2 regions of the Bartonella sp. MM73XJBT genome follow, and region 2 is predicted to be linked to the other one. Evidence: predicted binding sites of a transcription regulator. Region 2 holds the regulator's gene; the other holds the start of a gene.

Region 1 (3,528 bases), on a different contig from region 2:
ACTTTTCCTAATGCTTCTAAGGTTTGGTTGTAGTATAGTGAAGATGATTTCGACCAAGGAGCAATTGCTCCATTCTTTAAGGTAAGATTTTTGTTTGGTACAATTTTTTGGGGATCCATGGCCTTTTTAATGCCAAGTCCGTCACAAAGAGGGCAAGCGCCAAAAGGATTATTGAATGAAAAAAGACGTGGCTCAATTTCAGGAATAGAAAATCCAGAGATTGGGCAAGAAAATTTTTCTGAAAAAATAAGTCGTTTGTGTGTTTCATTTTTTGACTTATTTGCCGATTCCTTTGTGGTTTCTTTTTGTGCTAAAGGTTGGTCTGCCATTTCAGCAACGGCAATGCCATTTGCTAGCTTTAAACAGGTTTCAATACTATCTGCTAAGCGAGAGGCAATGTCATTGTTTACAACAATACGATCTACCACCACATCTATGTCATGTTTATACTTTTTATCAAGAGGAGGAATATCAGGAATTTCATAGAATTTTCCGTCAACTTTAGCACGTTGAAAGCCTTTTTTTAAAAGCTCGGCTAGCTCTCTTTTGTATTCTCCTTTTCGTCCTCGTACTAAAGGGGCCATAATAAAAATTCGTGTCCCTTCTGGTAAGTCCATAATTTGATCAATCATTTGGCTTACCGTCTGGCTTTCAATAGGAAGTCCTGTCGCTGGTGAATGAGGAATACCAATGCGTGCAAAGAGAAGTCGCATATAGTCATAGATTTCAGTGACAGTTCCAACCGTTGAACGAGGGTTACGGCTGGTTGTTTTTTGTTCAATAGAGATGGCGGGAGAGAGACCATCTATGCGATCAACATCGGGTTTTTGCATCACTTCGAGAAATTGGCGCGCGTAAGCTGAAAGGCTTTCAACATAACGGCGTTGACCTTCGGCGTAAATTGTATCAAAAGCTAAAGATGATTTGCCTGATCCAGAAAGTCCTGTGATAACGATGAGTTTATCACGAGGAAGGTCGAGATCAATATTTTTAAGATTATGTTCACGTGCGCCGCGAATGGAGATGTATTTTTGGTGAACCATATTCTGTCCTTGGCATATATAACAAAAATCGAGCATCACAACTAGGATAAAACTGTTTTTTAGAATTACAACGCGTTCAATTGCTCTAAAGGGGATAAAGAATGTAACTTCTGTGGAAAGAAAAACCTAGAAAACAGCTTTTTATTCTGTGGTGATCGAATAAAACTATGCGTTGTTATCATCTTTTGTTATAATTACACGATACGATATTTTAGAAAGGGTAACAAAATCCACATTGAAGGTCAATTGCAGATATGCAGATGACAAGGTCAAGATGGTAATGACCGCTCTATAAAAAAGATTATTTGCAAATTAAAATTTTGGAGTTTATGCGATGGCTGGTAGCCTTAATAAAGTTATTTTGATTGGTAATCTTGGTGCAGATCCTGAAATCCGCCGTTTGACCTCTGGTGATCAAGTAGCAAATTTACGGATTGCTACGTCAGAGAGTTGGCGTGATCGTAATACAAATGAACGAAAAGAGCGAACCGAGTGGCATAATATCGTTATTTTTAACGAAAATCTTATCAAAGTTGTAGAGCAATATTTAAAAAAAGGCAGCAAAATTTACATTGAAGGTCAGTTGCAAACACGAAAGTGGCAAGATCAAAATGGGAATGACCGTTATACAACAGAGATCGTTTTGCAAAAATACCGTGGTGAATTGCAAATGCTTGATGGACGTGGGAGCTCTGGTGGGGAGCAAATGCAAGGGGCAAATCAAGCGAGTTACGGCAGTGGTGGTTTTGCTGATAGTAGTTCAAATCAGAAAAATGCTTTTGGTCATCACAACAACCAACCAGAAGAAAGTTTTTCACATAAATTAGACGATGATGTACCTTTTTAATCATTGTTAGAATGCGGTATTATTATTGTTTTTTGTTGTTTGTTTTAAGATTTTTAAAGTCTGGGGAGATTTAAGTCTTGTGTATTTTATCTATGATTTTAAATACAAATAAATAACATGTTGAAAATTATTGTTAAATTTCCTTTCTTTCAAGGGAGAGAAATTAGCATTTTTTTGCATTTTTCGATATAAACTAAAGCGAAATGATTCTTTTTTGAAAGTCTTGAAGCTGTGAGCGATCTTACTCCATACCCAGAACGTGATGTGCTGAATGGTATTGAACCAATCAGTATTATTGATGAAATGCAACGCTCTTATCTCGATTATGCTATGAGTGTGATTGTTTCGCGTGCACTTCCGGATGTACGTGACGGTCTCAAACCTGTTCATCGGCGTATTCTTCATGCCATGAATGAAATGGGACTTTCTTTTAATAAGTCTTATCGTAAGTCTGCAGGGGTTGTTGGTGAGGTTATGGGGAAGTTCCATCCCCATGGTGATGCTTCAATTTATGATGCTTTGGTGCGTATGGCACAGGACTTCTCTTTGAGAAATCCCTTGATTGATGGTCAAGGAAATTTTGGTTCTGTTGATGGTGATCCGCCGGCAGCAATGCGTTATACAGAATGTCGCTTAGAAAAAGTTTCACAAGAGCTATTAGCAGATATTGATAAAGAAACGGTTGATTTTCAGGATAATTATGATGGGCGAGAACGTGAACCGATCGTTTTACCAGCACGTTTCCCTAATCTTTTGGTTAACGGATCAGGTGGTATTGCTGTGGGAATGGCAACCAATATTCCTCCCCATAATCTTGGTGAAGTCGTGGATGGTTGTATTGCTTTGATTGATGATCCCAGTATCACACTTGATAAAATTATTGAAATTATTCCAGGTCCTGATTTCCCTACTGGTGGTATTATTCTTGGCCATTCTGGTGTTCGTGCGGCTTATGAAACAGGACGTGGTTCCATTATTATGCGCGCTAAAGTTGATATCGAAGAAATTCGCAGTGGTCGGCAGGCAATTATTGTGAGTGAAATTCCTTATCAAGTTAATAAAGCAACGATGATTGAGAAAATGGCTGAATTGGTGCGTGATAAACGCATCGAAGGAATTGCTGATTTGCGTGATGAATCTGACCGTGATGGATATCGCGTTGTTATTGAACTCAAAAAAGATGCTGTTGCAGAAATTGTTTTGAATCAATTGTATCGTTATACGCCACTGCAAACTTCTTTTGGTTGTAATATGGTGGCTTTAAACGGGGGAAAACCTGAACAGATGACGTTGCTTGATATGCTTCGTGCATTCGTTTCTTTCCGTGAAGAGGTTGTCAGCCGGCGGACAAAATATCTTTTGCGTAAAGCACGCGAGCGGGCCCATGTTTTGGTTGGTCTTGCTCTTGCTGTTGCCAATATTGATGAAATTATAGCGCTTATTCGTAAAGCTCCTGATCCACAGACAGCGCGTGCGCAATTAATGGAACGACGCTGGCCGGCTGCTGATGTCGCGCCTTTGATTAAACTTATTGACGATCCCCGTCATATTATCCATGGGGACAATACTTATAATCTTTCTGAAGAGCAGTCGCGCGCTATTTTAGAATTACGTTTGCAAAGATTGACAGCACTGGGG
Region 2 (11,375 bases):
CAAAGAAACCCATAGAGATTCCTGTTCATCCAATTCCTTTAAAAATACAAACAGAGCAAGGTGTGGTCTCTTACGAGGTAGAGATTGCTTTTACGCCATCTCAGGCGAGCGCTGGTTTAATGTATCGCACTGACTTTGCACGTAATCGTGCAATGCTCTTTAAACAGCAGGGAAGTGAAAAAGATAAGCAAAAAATTTTTATGTGGATGGCAAATACGCCTTTGCCTTTAGATATGATTTTTTTAAACGCTGAGGGAATTATCGTATCAATTGTAGAAAAAACCACCCCATTTTCAACGAATACTATTTCATCAGAGGTACCTGCAGCTTTCGCACTTGAGGTTAATGCTGGTGAAGTTTCTGAAAAACAGATAAAGAAAGGACAACGGGTTCTTCATCCTACACTTTGTGGAAAATGCGAAAGCGATACAAAATGACAGCAGAAGATATTCGTTTTTTTGAATATGATGGTTTGCGTTTTTCTTATCGAGAAGATGGACAGGGGACACCTGTTTTGTTGATACATGGTTTTGGCTCTTCTGCACGGGTAAATTGGTATGCAACGGGTTGGTTTCGTACCCTTACTGAAGCAGGATATCGTGTTATTGCTCTTGATAACCGTGGACATGGGGATTCAGTTAAAAGTTATGATTCTAACTTTTATACACCTCAAGCTATGGCTAGCGATGCGATGAGATTGTTGCAGCATTTGGGATTATCTAAAGCGCATGTTATGGGATATTCTATGGGGGCGCGCATTAGCGCATTTATGGCTCTTTTGTATCCAACATATGTGCATAGCGTTATTTTTGGCGGTTTAGGTATTGGTATGGTGACGGGAGCAGGAAATTGGGAACCCGTTGCTGAGGCCCTTTTAGCAGAAGATACTTCTACCATTACCAATCCGCGTGGTTTGATGTTTCGCAAATTTGCAGATCACACCAAGAGCGATAGACGTGCTTTGGCTGCTTGCATTATCACATCAAAACAAGAATTAACAGCATCTGAGATTTACAAAATTAAACAACCTGCCCTTGTTGCCGTTGGTTCACTCGATGAAATTAGTGGTGAAGCGGAGCCATTAGCAGCTTTATTACCCTGTGGTGAAGCTCTATCAATTCCTCATCGAGACCATATGCTTGCTGTGGGAGATAAAGTCTATAAAAAAGGCGTTATCGATTTTCTTTCTCGCTATCCTATAGTTGAAAATTATTCATAAGCTTTAGAGTTCGTAAAAATGTCTCATGTTTTTTATCTTGGATGAGGCAAAAAGCTTGTCTGAAAGTTTGGCTATTTGTGGTGTGAATTTTTATGAAAAACTGTAAGAATAACAATTAAATTTTATGAATGTATTTTATATCTCTATAAAGAAATAAGGCTTCCTTTTAGGGATTAACTGATTTTTATCTAGAAAGTAGTTAAGGAGAATTTGTTTAATTATTATAATAAGGAGGAAAGTGTTTTTGTTTTAGAAGATCTCTTTTTAATAGGAAAAAATTATACGTTCCCAATTCATGTTTTGACCAAATATGCTTGTAAACACAGGTGTTGAAATTGGGGATAAGATAAAAAATATTTTAAATTTATGAATTTCTAACTATTTTTTTACTTTTCAATCTATACGGTTATATTTAACAGTGCAAAACACCTTTTAGTAAAGGTGCTTTCGTCAATGTGTTAAGATAGTGCTATTGTGACTATAGGTAATATAAATAAAAATGGAAACTGAGATTTACTATCTTTACAGAATCTTAGGAGTGCCTTATTTGCCCTTCAGGATTTAATTTAAGAGTCTCAAAAGACAGGAGAGCATAGTGAATGCTGATGAAATAAAAAAACTTGATAGTTATTTTAAAAATATATTCCAAAATTCAGCATTGCAAGTGAAAGCACGGCCTAAAAAGGATGATTCTTGTGAGGTTTATATTGGAAATGAGTTTTTAGGTATTATCTATCGAGATGAAGATGAGGATGAACTATCCTACAATTTCTCAATGGCTATATTAGATATTGATTTAGGAAATTAATTCCTCATGAATAATTGGAGGGAATTTCTCTTCAATTTAATATGCTTCATATGATTTTTAACGCTTTAAAGCTTGTGTATTCGTTTCGTGCTATAATAAGATGGTCATGAATAGTAATGCCTAGTGCATTTGCTGCATCTTTTAACATATATGTCATTGTTATATCTGCTTTAGAGGGGGTTGCATCGCCAGAAGGATGATTATGTACGAGAATAAGACTTGATGCGGACAATTCTAAAGCGCGAGAGATAACTTCACGTGGATAAACGGGCGTGTGATCAATAGTTCCAGTTTGTTGCACTTCATCAGCAAGTAGACCGTTTTTTTTATCAAGAAATAAGATACGAAATTGTTCGCGTGTTTCGTGAGCCATAACAGCTTTACAATAAGCTAGTACTTTATCCCATGATGAAAAAATATCACGTTTAAACAATTCTGCACGAGCAAGGCGTCCAGCAACATCTGAAATAATTTTTAAGTCAATTGCAGTTGCTGGACCACAGCCTGGAATCTCTTGAAGTCGGTGAATATCAGCCCCAAATACGTCTGCTAATGAGCCAAACCGCGCTATTAAGTTTTTAGCTATTGGCTTTGTATTTGCTCGAGGTATCGTACGGAAAAGGAGTAATTCAAGATATTCATAATCTTCAATTGCATTTCCTTTTGATTTTAAATAGCGTTTGCGAAGACGTTCACGATGTCCTTGATAATGTTTATGTATCTGTGAGTTTTTCTGAAGCTTTTTACTTTTTATTTCTGCTATTGGACTAAGTGGGGAATTTGATGTCAGTGCAAAGTGGTCACCTTGGTTGTCTCCCTTTTTCGTGATTTTTCTAGCCATGATATTTCTACATTTATTTAACTACTTGAGCTTGGAATATAAAAAATATTTTTAGGAGATTGTGTAAAAATTTCGCACCCTTCATGTGTTACACCAATTGTATGTTCGTACTGTGCACTAAGAGATCTATCACGTGTAACAGCAGTCCAGCCATCAGAGAGAATCTTAACTTGGGGCTTTCCAAGATTAATCATTGGCTCAATCGTAAACATCATACCTTGTTTTAGTTCTATTCCTTCACCAGGATTTCCATAATGGAGAATATTAGGTGCATCATGAAAAAGCTGACCGATTCCATGTCCGCAGAAATCTCTTACAACTGAGCACCGTTCCGATTCTGCAAAGTGTTGAATGGCCGCGCCAATATCACCTGTTGTTGCACCAGGTTTGACTACTGAAATTCCCCTCATAAGACTTTCATGGGTTATTTTGAGTAGGCGTTCCGCAGCACGTCTGATTTTTCCAACAGGATACATACGGCTTGAATCTCCATGCCAACCGTCGAGAATAAAAGTCACATCAACATTAACGATATCACCTTCTTGCAAAGGTCTTTTATTGGGAATACCATGGCATACAACGTGATTGATGGATGTACAGCATGAATGACCATATCCATGATAATTTAGATCAGCAGGAAGAGCACCACGTTTGGCACCAAAAATAAATACAAAATCATCAATTTCTTGCGTGGTGACACCTGGTTTAATAATATCCGTGAGTGCATCGAGGCATTCTGCAGCAATACGACCAACTTCACGCATTTTCGTAAAAGCATGCTCATCAAAAATGCGGATTTGCCCGTTAAATTTTAAGGGCATTTTATTATATTCAATATAATCAGTCATTGTTTTTTCTGTTTTCTATTTTCACTCGATGAATCGGAAAAATACCTTCTACACTTACGTGGCATTTTACGGCATAAAATTCTACCCCTGATTTTAATGCTAACTCAAATTTACGTCCATAGGTTGGATCAAGGTCATGGCAAATTGCAAAAGCTGAGCAATCTTCCCGTTGAATTACATAAAGCATAGCGGCTCGTTTTCCTTGTTGCACAACTTTTATGAGTTCTTCAAGATGACGTGTACCACGTTTTGTTACGGTATCAGGAAATTCTGTTAATCCTTTTTGGCGGATAAAATGGACATTTTTAACTTCTAGATAACAGTCAGGAAGGATGCCATCACGCAACAGAAAATCAATCCGTGAGTGCGTCCCATAACATTGTTCCTTCAAAATTGTTTTGTATGCGCTTACTTCGGGTAGTAATCCTTTTTGAATTGCTTCTAATGCAAGTTTGTTGGGTAAAGTTGTATTGATACCAACGAGAGTATTATTTGCCTCAACAATTTCTAATCGATATGCGTATTTTCGTTTGGAATTACTATGATATGAAAGCCAAATATTAGAGTTTTGCGTTGTTAACCCAAGCATTGATCCTGTATTAGGGACAGATACCGTGAAAATCTGTTGATCATCCCATTTAACATCAGCAAGAAAACGCTTATAACGATGGATAAGTTTTGCAGGAAAAAGTTTGGGAATAAAGAGCATATTTTTTTTTAGAATGCATAATTTTATAATTCAACTTAAATTATGATTTAGAAATGTTATAGCGCGTTAAATGCATTAAATAGTGTACCTCTAGCCTTACAGCAGCTTACATAACTAGTTTAAGATCTAAAAAACAAAGTTTGTTTTTATTTGCACAATTCATTATTAATCCTTTTCATCATAAACTCTGCGTGAAAAGATAATATTGACCGCAATTTGTTATGAGATAAGGTTATCTCTTGGAATATTCCTTCTAAAAGGTTGCATTGAAAAAAGTCGACTCTAGGAAGATAATGCATAGAATTAGGTAAGATTGATGGCTGGAACCAATAAAAATCGTGAGAATTTAACAAATGGGCCAATGATTATTTTAGTTGAACCCCAGCTGCCTGAGAATATTGGTATGGTGGCAAGGGCAATGGCAAATTTTGGGCTCTCTAAACTTCGGTTAGTCAAACCTCGAGAAACATTTCCAAATGAAAAAGCCAGATCGGCAGCAAGTAAAGCCGATCATGTTATTAATGATACAGTTGTTTTTGATAGATTGTCTGATGCGATTGCAGACTTGCACTATGTTTTTGCTACAACAGCACGTGAAAGATGTGGTTTTAAACCGGTAAAAAGTGCCGTTGAAGCAGCGTATTTGTTACGTCATAGCGAGAGTCTTGGGCATAAAACGGGTATTTTATTTGGAAGAGAGAGGTGGGGATTAGAAAATGATGAAATCAGTCTTGTTGATGAAATTATTACTTTTCCGGTTAATCCTGCTTTTGCATCCCTCAATATTGCCCAAGCAGTTTTACTTATGTCTTATGAATGGATGAAATCAGGTTTAGAAAATGTGAGCGATACGGCTTTTCGTGCCGCAAAGATGGAGCCAGCAAATAAAGCAACGTTTCATGGTTTTTTATCTCAATTAGAAGAAGCTTTGGATGTTCGTGGATATTTTAGACCTCGAGAACGTAAAGAGGTTATGCTTGCGAATCTGCGTTCTGTTTTTACACGTGCTCATTTTAGTGAATCTGAGGTTCGCTTGCTACGAGGAATTATCTCTTCATTGGATCATTTTTCTCCTCAATTTCCACGAGGAAGCGGTGCACCCTTAGAGCGTCAACGTACAAAATTAAAAACAGGTGTGAAAACGGATGGATAAGCGACCTGTTCTTTTCTTTGATAGTGGCATTGGCGGTTTAACAGTGTTGAGGGAAGTGCGTGTCCTTGTTCCTGAAATGCAATTTATTTATGTTGCTGATGATGCTGGATTTCCTTATGGAAATTGGGAAGAAAATGTTTTGAAAAGTCGAATTTTAAAGTTTTTTACAAATCTTTTAGTACTCTACAATCCTGTTCTATGTGTCATTGCTTGCAATACTGTTTCTACACTCATGCTGACAGATTTACGTGAAAAATTTCCCCATATTCTTTTTGTAGGAACGGTTCCTGCAATTAAATCAGCAGCGGAACAAACAAAATCTGGTTTTATTTCAGTATTAGCTACTCCTGGAACAGTTAAACGTGCTTATACACATGAATTAATCAATTCTTTTGCTGCTCAATGTCATGTTCAGCTTGTTGGAAGTGAAAAACTTGCTGGATTTGCCGAAGATTATTTACGTGGAAAGCCTATAGATTTGAAAGAATTACGCCATGAAATCCTTCCGTGCTTTGTTGAGAAAAATGGCAAATATACTGATATTATTGTTTTAGCTTGTACGCATTATCCTTTTTTGATTAATTTTTTTCGTGAACAAGCATTATGGCCAGTTAAATGGATTGATCCCGCAAAAGCTATCGCCAAACACACAAGATCATTACTACCGAAAAGAGTAGATCCCCAAAATATAAAGAAACATAAAGACTTTGCTTTATTTACATCGCAAAATATAACATCTTCAACAGAGCGCTTATTACAAAGATTTTGCTTAAATATCATGAAAGGAGTTGACTTTGGGGTGTAAGATTAATAGAAGTTCTTTTAGCTTTTTCTCTTGAGAAAATAGCGTGAATTGACGTGTCCCGTGGGTAACTTTGCATATTTAATGTTAAAGATGTCCTGTCAGTCTTTTATTTGAAGGCAGAGGAGGGCGCGTTTCCTTGAGATCTTATATGAGATCTTGTTTTCTATTTTAAAAGGAAATGCGATGAGTAAACGCGAAACAACCAAGTATAAAATTGACCGTCGGATGGGAGAAAACATTTGGGGACGTCCGAAATCTCCTGTAAATCGTCGTGATTATGGTCCAGGGCAGCACGGACAACGCCGAAAAGGTAAGCTTTCTGATTATGGTGTACAGTTGCGTGCTAAGCAGAAATTAAAAGGTTTTTACGGTGATATCTCAGAAAAGCAATTTCGTAAAACTTATGCAGAAGCTGCTCGTCGACGTGGTGATACTGGTGAAAATCTTATCGGACTGTTGGAATCGCGTTTAGATGCTGTCGTCTACCGTGCAAAATTTGTGCCAACCATCTTCGCTTCTCGCCAATTTATCAATCACGGTCATGTCAATGTTAATGGTCGACGTACAAATATTCAATCATATCGTTGTAAACCAGGTGATGTTATTGAAGTTCGTGAGAAGTCAAAACAGCTTGTTTTGGTGTTGGAATCTGTGCAGTTAGCAGAGCGCGATGTGCCTGAATATATTGAAGCCGATCATAAACAGATGAAAGCAATCTTTACACGTGTTCCTGCTTTTGCAGATGTTCCTTATGCTGTGCAAATGGAACCCAATTTGGTTGTTGAGTTTTATTCTCGTTAAATTCTTTATGGGAGTATTGCTCTTTTGCTTTTGATTATATGCTCGGAATTTGCTTTATAGTCCTTAAAGCTAATGAATAATTCTTATGGATGGTGCTATATTAAGTTTATTGTTATATTTTATAACAATTGGCTTCTATAGCGCCATTTATTTTCATCTTACGGCTCCACAGCGTATCGGTTTATACTGTGTAACCTCTCTGTCCTTCTCTCTATCATTCTTATAGAACAAGCTCTTTATTGTGCAGGATATGATATTATGGATAATAGTTCAGTCGAATATCAAACAATGCAAAAGAATGTAGAGAAAACTGATTTTTTAGCCAGAGAAATCACATCACCAGCTGCCGATGATTGTCATCCGATATTTAGGAAAGCTCCTTCAACTGTAGAGTTTAATAAGCTGCGTAAACGACTTTTACGTCACATACGGCAAGCATTAGATGATTTTTCCATGCTTTCTTCAGGAAAAAAATGGCTTATCGCTTTATCAGGTGGAAAAGATTCTTACGGTTTACTCGCGCTTCTTTTGGATTTAAAGTGGCGTGGTTTTTTACCTATTGAAATTCTAGCTTGTAATCTTGATCAAGGACAACCAGGCTTTCCAAAACATGTTCTTCCAGATTTTTTGACCTCTTATCAAATTCCATATCGTATTGAATACCAAGATACTTATTCCATTGTTACAGATAAACTAGCAGAGACACAAACATATTGTTCGCTTTGCTCGCGGTTACGGCGTGGTAACTTATACCGTATTGCACGTGAAGAGGGATGTTCTGCATTAGTTCTTGGACATCATCGTGATGATGTTTTAGAAACGTTTTTTATGAATTTATTTCATGGAGGCCGATTAGCAGCTATGCCTGGAAAACTTATGAATGATGAAGGGGATCTTTTTGTTTTGCGTCCTCTTGTTTACGCAGCTGAAGAAGATATGGAGAAATTTTCACAAGCAATGCAATTTCCTATTATTCCCTGCAATCTTTGTGGTAGCCAAGATGGTTTACAACGCAATGCAATGAAAGAAATGTTAAAGGATATCGAAAGAAGAATGCCAGGACGTAAAGACACTATGATTCGTGCTCTCACAAATGTTCGTCCAAGTCATTTGCTCGATAAAAATATTTTTGATTTCAAAAGCTTATTATAAAGCTGAATTTTTTAGCACAATAACTCTAGCTTTCTCTTTAAACTGCAATACCATAGAGATCATAAGCATCTGACTTTTCGATTTTGACAGTGACAAATTCACCAACACGGAGGGGGCGTCGTGATGATATATGTACAACACCATCTATTTCTGGAGCATCATATTGGCTACGACCTTTAGCAATTTTTCCTTGACTTTCATCAATGAGAATTTGAAGCCTTTTTCCGATTTTTTTCTTTAAAAGATGGGTGGAAATTTGTTGTTGTTTTGCCATAAAGCGATGCCAGCGTTTTTCTTTCACTTCTTCAGAAAGACTTTCTAATCCCAAATCATTTGCAACAGCGCCTTTTACTTCTTCATATTTAAAGCATCCAGCACGTTCAATTTTTACTTCTTCTAGCCATTCGAGGAGTATATTAAAATCTTCATTTGTTTCGCCTGGAAAACCAACAATAAATGTTGATCGTAAGGTGAGATCTGGACAAATTTTTCTCCAGTTTTCAATTCTACGATTTGTTTTTTCCATAACAGCAGGGCGTTTCATATTACGTAAAACAGTTTGTGATGCATGTTGAAAAGGAATATCTAAATACGGAAGAATTTTTTTAGCAGCCATAAGCTCAATAACTTCATCCACATGAGGATAAGGATAGACATAGTGCATGCGTATCCAAATTCCCATATCACCCAGTTCGCGACAAAGATCAAAAAATTTGGTTTTTACGATACGATCTTTCCAAGGACTTTCGAGATATTTAAGATCAATGCCATAAGCACTGGTATCTTGAGAGATAACCAAGAGCTCTTTTACACCTGCCTGTACAAGTTTTTCGGCTTCACGAAGAACTTCATTGATGGGGCGTGAAGTAAGATTACCGCGCAGAGTAGGGATGATACAAAAACTACATCGATTAGAACATCCTTCAGAAATTTTTAAGTAAGCATAGTGGCGAGGTGTTAAGCGAATACCTTGCGGGGGAACTAAATCAATAAAGGGATCATGAACTGGGGGAATTGCTGTATGAACAGCTTCTATAACACTTTCATAGGCTTGTGGCCCTGTAATGGCTAATACATGAGGATGTGCTTGACGAATAACATCAGGATCAGCACCAAGACACCCCGTTACAATAACTTTTCCATTTTCTTTGAGAGCTTCATCAATATTAGCTAATGATTCATTTCGGGCAGAATCAAGAAACCCACAGGTATTTACAATAACGACATCGGCTCCTTGATGCTTCCGTGAAATTTCATAACCTTCAGACCGGAGTCTGGTAATAATTCGCTCAGAATCTACTAATGCTTTTGGACATCCGAGGGAGACAAAGCTAATACGAGGTGCTGCCATTAATCAATCCTGTAATTTTATAACGATTACATTTTATCTGCTGTTTTTACTATCTATAAAGAATAAAAAGGCTCTTTATCTTTAATACATATGCAATAGAATTTATTAGAAAATTATTCATTTTCTTGCTCAAAAATTTTATTGAGTGAATATGTATTATTACTGATTATGGCACAATAACAAAATTATCAAATCATTTTTTGATCAATGTATGAACGTGCTCAGTAGTTTTTTATCTTTTAATATTTGCGAATAAGTCCGATAAGTTTACCTTGTATCTGCACACGCTCAGATCCATATATGCGTGTTTCGTAGTGAGGATTTGCCGATTCTAGCTCAATAAAGGCTCCTTTACGTCGATAACGTTTTAAAGTTGCTTCTTCTTTATCAATGAACGCCACAACAATTTCACCTGATGTTGCTGTACTTTGGCATTTAACAATTATAGTATCTTTATCAAGAATACCAGCCTCAATCATAGAATCATCTCTGACTTCTAAAGCATAGTGCTCACCTGAGTTAATCATATCTTGTGGTAAAGAAAGCGTATCTATTTGTTGTAATAAAGCAGAGACCGGTATACTTGCAGAAATGCGGCCCATAATGGGAATAGTAACATTCTTTTTTTCTTCTGCCTCGAAGTTACTAAAATCAGTAAAGTTTTTTGATATTTTTCTTTTATTTTTCTCTATCATAGTGGGAGAAAGTTTACGCGCTAAAGAAAGATTAAATGTTATTTTATCGGGAAGTCGTATCACCTCAACTGCGCGGGCTCGATTTGGCAAACGACGTATAAAACCTCGTTGTTCTAAAGCTATCATAAGTTTATGAATGCCAGACTTTGAAGAAAGCTCCAAGGCAATTTTCATTTCATCAAAGGAGGGAGGAATGCCAGTTTCTTTCATATGATTATGAATGAACAACAGTAGCTCATATTGTTTACATGTTAGCATTCAATATTCCAATCATAAGCATCCCAAATAAGAAAAAATAAATATATTTGCAAATATTATACATATTTTTTGAGATAAAATTTAAATATTATGTTTTAATTTACTTTAATTAAATTTAATATATTTTCTCTATTATAATAGATAATAATAAATTTACTACTATTCATAGAATGAAAAATATTTCAAAATATCTTTTAAGATTTTAAATAAAAAATATTATCGTAAAATAAATCCTATAATCAATTTAATAAAAATAGTTATATCTCTTTCAAAAATAATTTTAATTATATTGTAATTTCTATCATAAAGAATTAAAATAAATAGTATTACATTCATTTAATAGAGACGATAACTTATTTGCCAATATTTCACGAAAGTTAAATTTCTCATGAAGAGAGTATAATACCTCTCTTACGGTAAAGCTATACTTTCTTTTGATCTATACATTAAATTATAAAACGAATCATAGCATTGATCTATTTGTTACTTTTTTGATTCTTTATTAACTCAAGTTGACTGTTTTTGTACATTTCCTGTTCTTTTTATTATTTCGAAATATGCAACTTTTTCATGCTGTAAAAGTCATGATGCATTTTATCTTGATCATTTTTTCTTTTATTCAAATTTAAAACAGGGGAAAAATTGTATTCACAGTGAAGAGAAAAGACAGAAAAGTATTGATAACTGAACCGAATAATAATATTTTTTTTCGAAAGGTGTTGACCAAATGAAAAG

Evidence for each region. The regulator LexA, encoded in region 2, represses DNA repair genes until DNA is damaged. The targets are predictions, from matches to a motif close to TGTTCNNNNTGTGTTCNG.
Region 1: the regulator LexA is predicted to act here: its motif matches at 1,061-1,078, upstream of uvrA (excinuclease ABC subunit UvrA).

The regions. Positions count from the first base shown of each region.
Region 1 covers NZ_JAQISY010000014.1:31,689-35,216, forward strand. The annotation lists gene uvrA (excinuclease ABC subunit UvrA) at 1-1,043, opposite strand, end outside; gene ssb (single-stranded DNA-binding protein) at 1,378-1,890, shown strand; gene gyrA (DNA gyrase subunit A) at 2,122-3,528, shown strand, end outside.
Region 2 covers NZ_JAQISY010000002.1:127,739-139,113, forward strand. The annotation lists gene PVV69_RS01290 (DUF192 domain-containing protein) at 1-437, shown strand, start outside; gene PVV69_RS01295 (alpha/beta fold hydrolase) at 434-1,219, shown strand; gene PVV69_RS01300 (DUF3126 family protein) at 1,815-2,027, shown strand; gene radC (DNA repair protein RadC) at 2,074-2,868, opposite strand; gene map (type I methionyl aminopeptidase) at 2,886-3,716, opposite strand; gene sfsA (DNA/RNA nuclease SfsA) at 3,709-4,425, opposite strand; gene PVV69_RS01320 (RNA methyltransferase) at 4,742-5,578, shown strand; gene murI (glutamate racemase) at 5,571-6,383, shown strand; gene rpsD (30S ribosomal protein S4) at 6,567-7,184, shown strand; gene ttcA (tRNA 2-thiocytidine(32) synthetase TtcA) at 7,443-8,336, shown strand; gene rimO (30S ribosomal protein S12 methylthiotransferase RimO) at 8,374-9,687, opposite strand; gene lexA (transcriptional repressor LexA) at 9,927-10,640, opposite strand.